DNA from 2 places in the Clostridium sp. 001 genome. Region 2 is predicted to be linked to the other one. Evidence: riboswitches for the same ligand, from Rfam matches in the RefSeq annotation. Region 2 holds a riboswitch; the other holds the start of a gene.
What was found. A riboswitch is a leader RNA that binds a small molecule or an ion and turns the genes downstream of it on or off. The one in region 2 is predicted to bind cobalamin.

Region 1 (6,241 bases), 1.8 Mb from region 2:
ATGCAGAACATATAAAGAATTCAGATGGAATAATATTTCTTGTAGATCCACTTCAAATGAGGACTTTGAGGAAAAAGTTAAGCATTGTAAATAGGGAAAAAGGTGACTTTACGGAAAAGTATCAGGAACCAAAGGATATAATAGTGTATTTGTTTGAAAATTTTATATCCAAGGAATCTAAAGAAAAAACGCATATACCTACGGCAGTAGTGGTTACTAAAAGTGATATGCTTAAGAATTTAAAGGATGAAGAATATATAGGAGAGAACAGTAATATATTTAAAAATTACAATCATGAAGGATTTTTTAATTTAAATGAATTTGAAAATATTGATGGTGAAGTTAGAAAATTTTTATTGAAAGCTGATGCCCCATTTAAAGGTGCAGTGGATGCTTGTTTTAAAACTGCAGGTTATTTTGCAGTATCTTCTCTGGGTTCTAATTCCAATCATCTTGAAATAGATAGAAGCAGCAGTATAAATCCTATTAGAGTGGATGAGCCTTTTTTGTGGCTGCTTTATAAAATGAATTATCTGGATGGGGGCAGGGAATAGATATGATAGAGCAGCAGTATTATACTAGGGAAAAAAGAGGAATATTTAGCAGTACTCCAGGTTATGATACTATTGCAAAAAGCAGCGAACTTGAGGATGAATTCATAAAAGACACTATTCACAGTTTATGCTTTTATGCTGCTCCTGCATTTTTAGCCGGAGAAAAAGATTTAAGTAAATATCCTAAGGCACTTTTTTATGCAAATGCTGGAGATGGAGAAATTATAATAGGACAGTCAGCTTTTGCAGGGAAGGACTATACCTTAAAAAGGAATAGGTATTTTACTCACTGCTATATAATACCTGAGAACGAAAGAAAGTTATACATAGAAAATCCTGAAAAAATAATATACGCCTCAGGATTTGTAGAAAATTATGATATGGATAAGGGAACTTCCATAGAAAGTTTGAGAGAAGTGAAAGTTGATAGAACTTATGATGTTTTTAACTCTATAGAAGACTTGTTTTTAGTTGCTTCCATAGATAAAAATATATTTATAAATATGGTAAAAGCTTGTTTTGATGCAGCTGCTTTTAATAAAAAGATATATATTGTGGTTTCTTATAATAAAAATATGGATAAAGTTATAAAAGGAATACTAAAATATTTGTATAGGGCACTTCCTTTTGCAGTAAGGAGAAAGGTTGGTTTTACAACTTATGTGAAGCAGCCTGAAATAAAGGAGTTTATAAATATTGAATTTCTCCTTGAAGGAAGCATAAAAAGGCTTACTCAAGATGTAAAAGCAGGATATGTTTTTGATATGGCAGATAATAATTTCTATCTTGAAGGAATTGATGAAAGACATCATATTTTTATAGACTTTGTTATGAATAATATAGAAAATGAACGGGTTTTAAATGAATTTTTTATTCAGGCAGATAATGATTGTTCTAGAGAAAAATTTACCATTGATATGTATGATAATATTTTATGCCCATCTTCTCAAAATGAAGAAGTTAAAGAAAGTCCTATATGTATGAAGGAAAATGAACAAGTTGAACATAAACATAATCTAGTGTATTTTTTAAAGAAGTTATTTTCAAATAAAGATTAGAGGTGACAAGTAGATGGCTAAATGTAGAGAATGTGGTACAGAGCTTAATGAAAATGATAAGTTTTGTGTATACTGTGGTGCAAAGCAGGAAAAGGGACATGAAAGAGAAGAGGATAAAAATGACGATACAAAATACTATGGAAAAGAAAATAATAACTATAAAAAAGAAGATAAAAAGCATGAGGATAGTTTAAAAGACAGCGATACTTTTGATTTTAGTTCATCTCATGGACAAAAGAGGATAGATAGAAAAGATAAAGAGGAATTTACCAAGGAATTAGATGATACTCCAATTAAGGATAAACGGCCATTTAATTTCAAAATGATAGGTATAACTATTTTAACTATAATTGTATTTGTTGTTGCCTTTAAGATGGTATCCTCACTTATAAGTAAAGGTCCCAGCAAAAATGTTTCAAATGTGGAATCCAAGCAAAACGTTTCTTCTGATTTAAATAATAATGATGAAAATGATTCAGATAATAATTCAGGAGAATACGTGATACCTTACAGCAATACAAGGGCACTTACTAGTAATGACCTGAAAGGTATGAGTAAAAAGCAGCTGGCACTTGCTAGAAATGAAATATTTGCAAGGCATGGCTATACATTCCCTACAGAACCATATAAGAGTTATTTTGCAAGTAGGTCCTGGTATAAGCCTAATCCTAAGTATACCAATGATGGCAAGGAACTTTCTGCTCTTGAGAGACATAATGTAAAGGTCATATTAACAGCAGAAGGCCGTGGAAAATATGTATCACCTGGATATGATGCAGATTATTATAAAAAATAGGCTGGTTATTTCTTTGAAAATGCCTGGGGTATAAAAAGTAGAATTTGATATAAAATAGGAGAAATGATATACTTATTCTATAATTTAATATTGAATTTTAGGTACTTGATTGTTAAGTTTAAAAGGGAAATAAGTGAAGAACTTATGCGGTCCCGCCACTGTAATGAGGAGTATATTTATGAATTTGCCACTTGGGAACAGGGAAGGCGTAAATATACAATGAATCAAAGCCAGGAGACCTGCCTAAAATTTACGGATAGCTTACGTGGATAGGCTTTAAAGTAAAATAATTTACTTAAAAACTGTTATCTATGGGTAATAGTTTTTTTCGTTTATCCGATGACTACCTGCTCTAATACACCCACTTTTCCAAGTGGGAGTAAAAGAGCAGCTACGTCTCTGGATAACGATTTCTAAGCATCAGGTGGAGTTAAAACTCCATCTGATACTAAGAACTCTGTTTATTTAATTAATTGGAGGGAGTAACTAATGTTTAAGAGTAGCAAAAAATTTGTTTTACTAATTATGATTACGATTACGGTGTTTTTAGCAGGATGCGGAGCATCTAATACAAGCAATTCTAATATAGACAGCAGCAAAAGTGAATCTGTTAAAAATACCACTTATCCTTTAAAATTAAAAGATTCAACTAATACGGAAATTACAATTCAAAGTGAGCCTAAAAAGGTGATATCTTTATCGCCTAATGTTACAGAAACAATTTATGCATTAAACAAACAAAATCTTTTGGTAGGTAGAACTGACTTTTGCACTTATCCTACAGAAGCTTCTAAAATACCATCTGTGGGTACTATAACTGACCCAAGTCTTGAAAAAATTGTTCAGCTTAAACCGGATGTGGTAATAGCTACTAATTTAACTAAACCGGATATTTTAAAAAAGCTGCAGCAGCTTAATATAAAGGTTTTAACTATTTCAAAAAATGAAAGCTTTGAGAATACTTATAACAATATAGAAAATGTAGGAAAAGTATTGAATGCTAATAAAAAGGCATATAGTATAGTTTCAAATATGAAAGAAAAGGTTAAAGTTGTACAGGAAAAGGTAAAAGGAAAGAGCACCCCTACAGTATATTATGTAGTAAGCTATGGTACAAGTGGTGATTTTACTGCGGGAAAAGACACTTTTATAGGCAAGATGATTGAAATGTCAGGAGGCAAAAATGCTGCTTCTGATGTTACAGGTTGGAATTACAGCCTTGAAAAGCTTGTTGAAAAAAATCCTGATATACTTATATGTTCCAATAAATTTAATAGCAAAAATGGAATTAAGTCTACAAAGGGCTATAAAGATTTAGATGCTGTAAAGAAAAATAAACTTTTTGAAATGGATGAAGATATTATAAGCAGACAGGGACCTAGACTTGCAGATGGATTAGAATCCCTGGCAAAGATAATTCATCCTGAAGCATTTTAAGTATATATAAGAGAGGAATGTGCTTATGAAATTTTCCCGGAAAAAGCATTTTAAGTTGTTTTTTTGCATTTGCATAGTAATATTATTTTTTTCGGCAGTAATATCAGCTATGCTTGGTTCTGCAGACATATCCTTCAAGGAAACACTATATGTGATACTAAGTAAAATACCTATTGTGGGAAATTTAGTTTCTACAGCAAGTATGTCACAAAATCACATGCTCATAATATTACAGATACGTTTACCAAGAATAGTAACTTCAGCATTAGTTGGAATGGGATTATCAGTAGTAGGTGCATCCTTTCAGGCAATATTTAAAAATCCAATGGCAGATCCTTACGTACTTGGAGTATCTTCAGGGGCTGCTCTTGGAGCTGCAATTGGATTTATGCTGCAGCTGGATACTTTGCTTCTAGGGTCTACAGCCATTACTATGATGGCTTTTGTAGGGTCTATTGCAACTACTGTTTTGGTTTATAACATAGCCAGGGTAAAAAACAAGATACCACCAACTACACTGCTTCTGGCAGGTGTTTCTGTGAGCTTCCTTTTATCTTCAATAATATCTATAATAATGGTATTCAACAGACAGCAGGTTGAAAAAATTGTTTTTTGGACAATGGGAAGTGTTTCTGCAGCAACCTATAATCAAATATTGATGCTAATACCTTTCATATTCCTGGGTATAATTATAATACTTTTATTTTCAAGAGATTTAAATATAATGCTTACAGGGGATGATACTGCTAAAAGTTTGGGCATAGAAGTTGAAAATGTAAAAAAAATAGTACTTGCTGTTTCTTCAATAATTGTTGCAGCCTGTGTGTCTATAAGTGGTGTAATAGGATTTGTAGGACTGATAATTCCTCATGCAGTGCGTATGGTATTTGGACCTGACCATAGGGTGCTCTTGCCTTTCTCATTGATAATTGGAGCTGTGTTTATGATTATTTGCGATACGGTGGCAAGAACTATAGCTGCTCCTTCTGAAATACCTGTGGGCGCTGTAACTGCTTTATTTGGGTCTCCATATTTTATTTATCTTTTAATAAAATCTAAAAAGAGAGTGATATAATGAATAATTCAAATTTGTGTGCAGTTGAAGTTAAAAATTTAAATTACAGTTTTGATGAAGTTGATATACTTCATGATATAAACATAGATTTTAAAAAAAATAAATTTTATTCGATTATAGGGCCTAATGGTTCCGGTAAAACTACTTTACTCAAAAATATTGCTAAAACTTTAAAGCCTTATAAGAGCACGGTTTTTATAAAAGATAAGGATATACTTGATTTAAAAAATAAGGCACTGGCAAGAAAACTTGCGGTAGTTCCCCAAAACAGTGATTTGAATATGGATTTTTCCGTACAAGATATAGTTTTGATGGGAAGAGCTCCTTATTTTTCGAAACTTCAAAGTGAATCAGAAAATGACTATGTGATTGCCAAACATGCTATGGAAATGACTAATACTTGGAAATTCCATGACAAGTATATAAATCAGCTTAGCGGTGGAGAAAAGCAGAGAGTTTTAATAGCAAGGGCGCTTACACAAGATACAGATATTATACTGCTGGATGAACCCATATCTAATCTTGACATATACCATCAGATTGAAATTTTGGATAATGTTAAATCACTCAGCAAAAAGATAACAGTTATAATGGTACTTCATGATTTAAATTTTGCAGCCCAGTATAGTGACCATGTAATACTTGTAAATAGCGGAAGAGTTGTGATGCAAGGTGCTCCTCGGGAAGTACTCACAGAAAAAAACATAAAAAAGGTGTATAAAATAAATGTATGCATAATAAAAAATCCAGTTACTGGGAAGCCCTATATAATACCCATAGGACAGGAAAGGGACTATCCCAATAAGCAAAATGGAAATTTAAATGATTAGTTCATAGATACCTAAAATTATAATACTAATGCCAGACACAAAAGGAGCATATTTCCCGAAAAATTTAGACAAACAGCTGCTGCCTATAACACATCCTGCAACTAGGCCTGTTGTACTGAGAATGAAGGTAAATATAGTTGCAAGTAATATATTGATACCGGTTATACTTGCGCCTATACCTACTCCAACATTATTTATTGTGAGGGCGAAGGCTAGAAATATAGATTCTTTAACATCTATATAGCCTGAATTATCAGCGTCAACTATTTCTGGATTGTCCAAAAGATTTTTATAGGGTAAAAGATTATTTTCAGCATTACACAGTTTTTCGTTTTCATTACAGTGCTCTTTTATAACAGCGTCAATTATAAACCATATGCCCATTACTATCAAAAAACCGCTGCCAATGATATTGGCTATATTTTCAGACATAAACTTAATTAGAAATTTACCTAGAACCATAGATAGAAATGTTCCTGCAGTAGCAATTA
Region 2 (6,241 bases):
AATCCATGGTATTTATCCCCTTATAAAGCATAGCAAGTGGTGCTCCAAAAATAGCTGCATATATAAGTGGTGCTATTACTCCATCGGAAGTATTTTCCGCCACAGTTTCCACATCTGCCCTTATTATTTCCTGACTGCTTAAAGAGGATGTATCTCTTCCAACTATATAAGAAAGCTTGGTCCTTGCATCTTCAATATCTTCTTTTTTAAGGGCATAGGATACTTTTTTCGCCTCTACAGCAAGGCATTTAGCAGAAATAGTTGTCCAAATAATAAATGTATTTAATATGTTATATAAAATAACATTTTTTCTTAAAAGCATCAGCACTGCAAAAGGCACAATAAAACTAACCATTGCTACTAGAAATACTATCAAACCACCAAAGGCCTTTAAGCTCTCATTTTTTTTACAAAGCTTTCTTCCCTTTTTATCTAAATAAGATATAAGTTTTCCTATATATATAACGGGATGGGGAAACCAATAGGGATCTCCAATTATCCAATCAATTACAACTGCTATCACAATATCTATTAAATTCATAAATACAAAAGAACTGGACAAATTTAACCCCTCTTTTCTAATATTAATTATTATCTTTTAATGCCCATAATACTATATATCTTATCTATATCTAAATTCTTTCGCACTATGCTTGCTAACTTATCCAATTCTCCTTCTCTGAGATTTTCATATGCTTTTGATTTTTTATACCCTAATCCTTTATTTTCCCTTATTTTATTCACAATGAATTCTCTAAAGTCAATTCCATCAAAAACTCCATGTATATAAGATCCAATTACATTTCCTGACATATTTATGGCACCATCTTCTGTGTCAACCTTTTTACCATTTTTATCAGTTATATTAAATAATGGTCTTGCATCTTTTCCATATTTGCATATTCCCATATGTATTTCATATCCGTATACATCCAATTTTCTATTAGTTAAGGATTCGCCGTCCTTTTTCATTGGGAAGTCAATTTCGCTTTTTGCATTTACTCTAGTTGTAACTTTTTCTTTTTCAAATATAGTTTCTATGTCCAAAAGTCCTATACCTTCTACTTTTCCTACATCTGTCTCCACTCCATAAGGATCTTCTATGACTTTACCAAGCATTTGATATCCACCGCACAGTCCTATGACAAGTCCAGTTTTACTATATTCTTTTATACGGTCTTCAAGGCCGCACTGCCTAATTTTAAGTAAATCTTCTATAGTATTTTTACTTCCTGGAATAATGACTAAATCCGGATTCCCAAACTCTTCTACAGATGTTATAAATCTTACGGAAACGTCTTCTTCACTTTTAAGTGCATCTAAATCTGTAAAATTAGATATATGAGGCAGCTTTATTACAGCTATGTCAATAGGTGCTGTAACCTTTTTATTGAATTCTACAGCTCCATCTTCATCCTCAAGGGCCAATCTAAAATGAGGTATGACGCCAAGGCAAGGTACCTTTACTATATCCTCAAGCATCTTAAGGCCAGGCTCCAGTATATCTTTGTCTCCTCTAAATTTATTTATTATAGTACCCTTTACTCTTTTTTTCTCATCCTCTGTAAAAAGCAACATTGTTCCTGCAATGGATGCAAATACTCCTCCTTTGTCTATGTCTCCTGCTAAAAGTACTGGTGCATCTACTGATTCTGCCATACCCATATTCACAATGTCTCTATCTCTTAAATTTATTTCTGCAGGACTTCCTGCCCCTTCCATTACTATTATGTCAAATTTCTTCTCCATCTTTTCAAAGTGTTCTTTAAGCATATCCCTAAATTCCAGCTTCATATTATGATATTGCATAGCAGTGCTGTTGCCATACACTTTTCCGTTAACTATGATTTGGCATTTCTTATCTGAAGTTGGTTTTAACAATATAGGGTTCATATATGCTTCCGGCTGCAATCCAGCTGCATAAGCCTGAAGTACCTGAGCCCGTCCCATTTCTTTGCCATCTAATGTTATATAGGAATTCAATGACATATTTTGAGATTTAAAAGGACACACTGAATAACCATCTTGTTTAAATATTCTACAAAGGGCTGAAACAATTATACTTTTTCCTACAGAAGAACCAGTTCCCTGAATCATAATTTTTGCCATAACAATTACTCCTCCCAAAACTTCCTAAATATAATAAAAAGTTTACTTTTAATTAATACACACATATCTATATTAAAACCAAAAGGCAGTAAGCTTTAGAAAGCTAACTGCCTTTAACATAAAAACCTCAACTTAAGCTGAGGTTAAACACACTAAAAGTTTCTCTCCCTCCGAAAGCATATAATAACAATCAGGCAGGTCTCCTGGCTTATGATTCATATTTACTTTAACCTTCCTCTTTTAAGAGTGGTAACTAAAGTTCATCATCAAATACAGTAGCGGGGGCTGCTGCGGAGTTTAACCGCATTCCCTTTTCACCTATAAAGGCACCTGAGTCTTCTATTTAATTTATACTCTAAGTTTATTATAATTAGAGTTTTATGTCAACTTGAAATGTCCAATATATTACATAAAACAAATAAAAATTTCATGTAATTCTAAAGTATTACAGTTAATAGCATTATTTGATATTATATTTTACTAAAAATTCAGTATCTTCCATTACTTTGTTGTAAGAGTCATCCCTTATTATATGATGATCTTCAGAAAATACAAGAACTCGTTTAAAAAGTCCATTAACATATTCAAAATCATGTGTTGAACATATTATAGTTTTCCCTGCTTTATTTAATTTGATAAAAAGATCATTTAAGAATTTCTTTCCCTTAGGGTCTATTCCACTCATAGGTTCATCTAAAACCAGAACTTCAGGATTGAGAGCAAGTACAGCAGCTATAGCCACTCTCTTTTTTTCTCCCCCACTTATGTTATAGGGCTCCCTGTTTTCTAAATCTTTCACATTTAAAAGTTCTAGACAGTCATTTACCCTTTTATTTACTTCATCTTCATCCATTCCCATTTGCCTTGGTCCAAAAGCAACTTCCTCGTATACACTAGAGCAAAAAAGTTGTGCGTCGGAGTTTTGGAATACAAATCCTACTTTTTTATGGAACTTCTTTGAGAAATTACCTCTTTCCAATTCATTTTTGCATATTTTCACATCACCAAAATAGTAATTTCCTTTTGTGGGAAATACCACTCCATTTAATAATTTTAAGAAGGTAGATTTACCGCTTCCATTTGCACCTATAAGTGCTATGGATTCTCCTTGTTCTATAGTTACATTTATATCTTTTAATACTTCATTATTTTTATATTTAAAAAAAGCGTCCTCAATTTTTATCATCTTAATCCCACCCTAGATATGTAAAAATACATAGTTATGATAAATACATTAACTATTAAATATATTAGATCAAAAAACTTAAATTTAAATTTTTTGTGAGACACATACTCTCCTGTAAATCCCCTGCATTCCATAGCGCAATACATTTCATCTCCCATTTCTTTTGATTTTAAAAATAAACTGCCAATTATCTTTGAAATAGAAGAATATTTTTTACTATTTCTTCCTATAGATCTAAGCTTTAGTGCATAAAACATGTCCAAAGAAAATTCACCTAATATATAAATATATTTTAAAGTTATGTCAAATACCAAAATAAATATGTCTGGTATAAAAAACATTTTTAGTGCCTTAGTTATATCATGCCATTTAGTTGTGTAAGATAAAACATTTATTGAAATTATAGTACCAGCTACTTTTAGTAAAAGCATTTCACTATTTCTAATATTCCCCATAAGTATGGAAGGTATGAGCATTATAAATGTAAAAAATGGAATAGAAATACTTAAAAGCAGTATTCTTTTTATATCTTGAACATCTAAAAAACTTAGAATTAGTAGAAAATAAACATCTACAAGCATTATATAGGTAAAATTTTTAGACAATGATAAAAATAATATATTTAGGATAGTAAAGGAAAGTTTTAACATAGGATTTAAATTGTACATAAAGCTATTATTTACTTTATTGTTCCTTTTAATAAGAGATAATAGATGTAATATAGAAAATATACTTTTATCTATAAATTTGTCTTTATCTTCTTTGGGAACGTATTCATCTTTTTTAAAAAGCCAATCCTCCATAAATACACCTTCAATTCTAATTTTTTAATTTTCCTACTTCCTTGTTAAAAATATATCATACTAACAATTATTATTCAACTAAATACAAAAACATTCTTGTTAGTTTAATCCATAAAAAACATACCATACACCCATTCCTATAGCAGTTCCACTTGCCTGTTCTTTAATTAGAAAATCTTTAAGTTCTTCTCTGTGAAGTGCAATTACCTGTATATCTTCCTCTGGCTCCAATTTCTGTATAGGAATTTGATTTTCAATTAAATCTTCATATATATCAACCCTTGCTAATGTAACTTTATCTGTTAAAAGTGCAGGATTTGAATAAAGCAAAGGGCTCATTGACTTTACTTCTCCCTTATATCCAGTTTCCTCCTCCAATTCTCGTAGTGCATTTTCGCCTATATTATCCCCTTCCACAAGACCTGCTGGAAATCCAATAACGTATTTATCTATAGCAGCTCTGTATTGTTTGATAAATATATACTTATTAGATGGTACAAGCTTGCTAATTATTACTACTGTATTTGTGGTATTAGTTCTCTTTATTCTTTCCCACTTTAAGTCCTCATTATTTTTTCCCTTATAAGTTATTTCCTGTAATTGAATCCACTTTCCTTTATACAGTGTTTTTTCCGATATTTTTTTCATCAAGTCCATCCTCCTATTTTTTTAGCCTCCTGGCCTATTATCATAATTCCTTTTTTTATATCTTCTTCACTGACCCTTGAAAATCCAAGCCTAAAGGTATCATATCCCTCATCATTTACATAAAATACATCACCAGGAGTAAATATTACTCCTCTATTACAGCACCTTTCTAAAAGCTTTCTGGAGCTTATATTCTTTAGCTTTATAAATATATGCATACCACCCTCACCCAATATCTCTTCGCAAGGAATATACTCTCTTGCACACTTTAAGGTAAATTCATATTTCTCCTTATATACTCTTCGAGCTTTCTTTATGTACTTTTCAAAATTTCCCTGATTTAAGTAATCATAAAAAATTGCCTGATCTAAAGAAGAAGTGTGAATATTCCTAGCCCTTTTACAACTCTCTAAATAGTTTATAAGCACTTTATCCGCGAGTATCCATCCTATCCTTATTCCAGGGAATAATACCTTTGAAAAGCTTCCTATATATAGGATACTATTTCCACTGCCGCTAAAAGCAGCTATAGGTGATACATGAGTTCCTGAATACCTAAGCTCTTCATTAAATCCATCTTCAATTATAGGTACATTATAACTTTTAAGTATATTATACAATTTTACCCTATTTTCAGGAGGCATGACAATACCTGTAGGATTTTGATAGGATGGAATAAAATATGATATCTTAAATTTATTTTTACCGAGCTCTTCACTAAGATCCTTTAAACATACTCCATCTTTTTCAACTTTCACTCCAGTTATATTGAGTCCATGTAATTTCATAATTTTAATTGCAGTATTATGGGTTGGATTTTCACACAGTATATTATCTCCCCTGTCCGTAAGGCAAGATAATATCAAATCAAATCCTTCTGTAAATCCATTTGTTATAAGTATATCCTTTTCCTTTGTACAAACTCCTTTACTTTCCATATATTTAAGTAAATATTGAATAAGAGGTCTATAACCTTTAGCATACCCATAATTCAACACTTTTTCTCCTTCTATAGACATACGATTTAAAAAAGCTTTTTTAAATTCATCTACATTAAAAAGTTTTTCATCAGGAGCTATACTTTTAAAGGATATCATTCCTTTTTCCCATTTTGCTTCATGTTTTATTATATCTAATCTTTCGGAAAGTTTTCCATATTGATTTATTTTATCTTCCCAATCTATACTCCACTTTTCCTGAAAATCTACTTTTACATCCGATACAAAGGTACCTCTTCCTTTTTTTATGTATACAAATCCTTCATCTTGCAAAAATTCATAAGCATACATTACGCTATTTCTGCTTATTTTTAGCATTGAAGCCATCTCTCTTGTGGAAGGAAGTTTTTCTCCGCTTCTAAGCATGCCCTTCAGTATCATATCTTTAATATAATCTTTTAGCTGTATATATACAAGTTTCTCTTTATTTATCTTCAGTTCCGAAAACATAACAAGTTTCACCTCAAATATATTCTTGCACAATTTTACTAATAAAT

Region 1: it holds a riboswitch for cobalamin, as region 2 does, so the genes downstream of both, B5S50_RS14005 (ABC transporter substrate-binding protein) here and B5S50_RS05450 (cobyric acid synthase) in region 2, are expected to answer to the same signal.

Annotation. Positions count from the first base shown of each region.
Region 1 is NZ_CP020473.1:3,002,386-3,008,626, forward strand. It holds gene B5S50_RS13990 (GTPase domain-containing protein) at 1-554, shown strand, start outside; gene B5S50_RS13995 (hypothetical protein) at 557-1,612, shown strand; gene B5S50_RS14000 (YARHG domain-containing protein) at 1,626-2,408, shown strand; cobalamin riboswitch at 2,491-2,670, shown strand; gene B5S50_RS14005 (ABC transporter substrate-binding protein) at 2,898-3,845, shown strand; gene B5S50_RS14010 (iron ABC transporter permease) at 3,871-4,920, shown strand; gene B5S50_RS14015 (heme ABC transporter ATP-binding protein) at 4,920-5,750, shown strand; gene ytaF (sporulation membrane protein YtaF) at 5,739-6,241, opposite strand, start outside.
Region 2 is NZ_CP020473.1:1,208,570-1,214,810, forward strand. It holds gene cbiB (adenosylcobinamide-phosphate synthase CbiB) at 1-541, opposite strand, end outside; gene B5S50_RS05450 (cobyric acid synthase) at 592-2,109, opposite strand; cobalamin riboswitch at 2,285-2,458, opposite strand; gene B5S50_RS05455 (energy-coupling factor ABC transporter ATP-binding protein) at 2,570-3,295, opposite strand; gene B5S50_RS05460 (energy-coupling factor transporter transmembrane protein EcfT) at 3,292-4,098, opposite strand; gene B5S50_RS05465 (NUDIX hydrolase) at 4,198-4,746, opposite strand; gene B5S50_RS05470 (PLP-dependent aminotransferase family protein) at 4,746-6,194, opposite strand.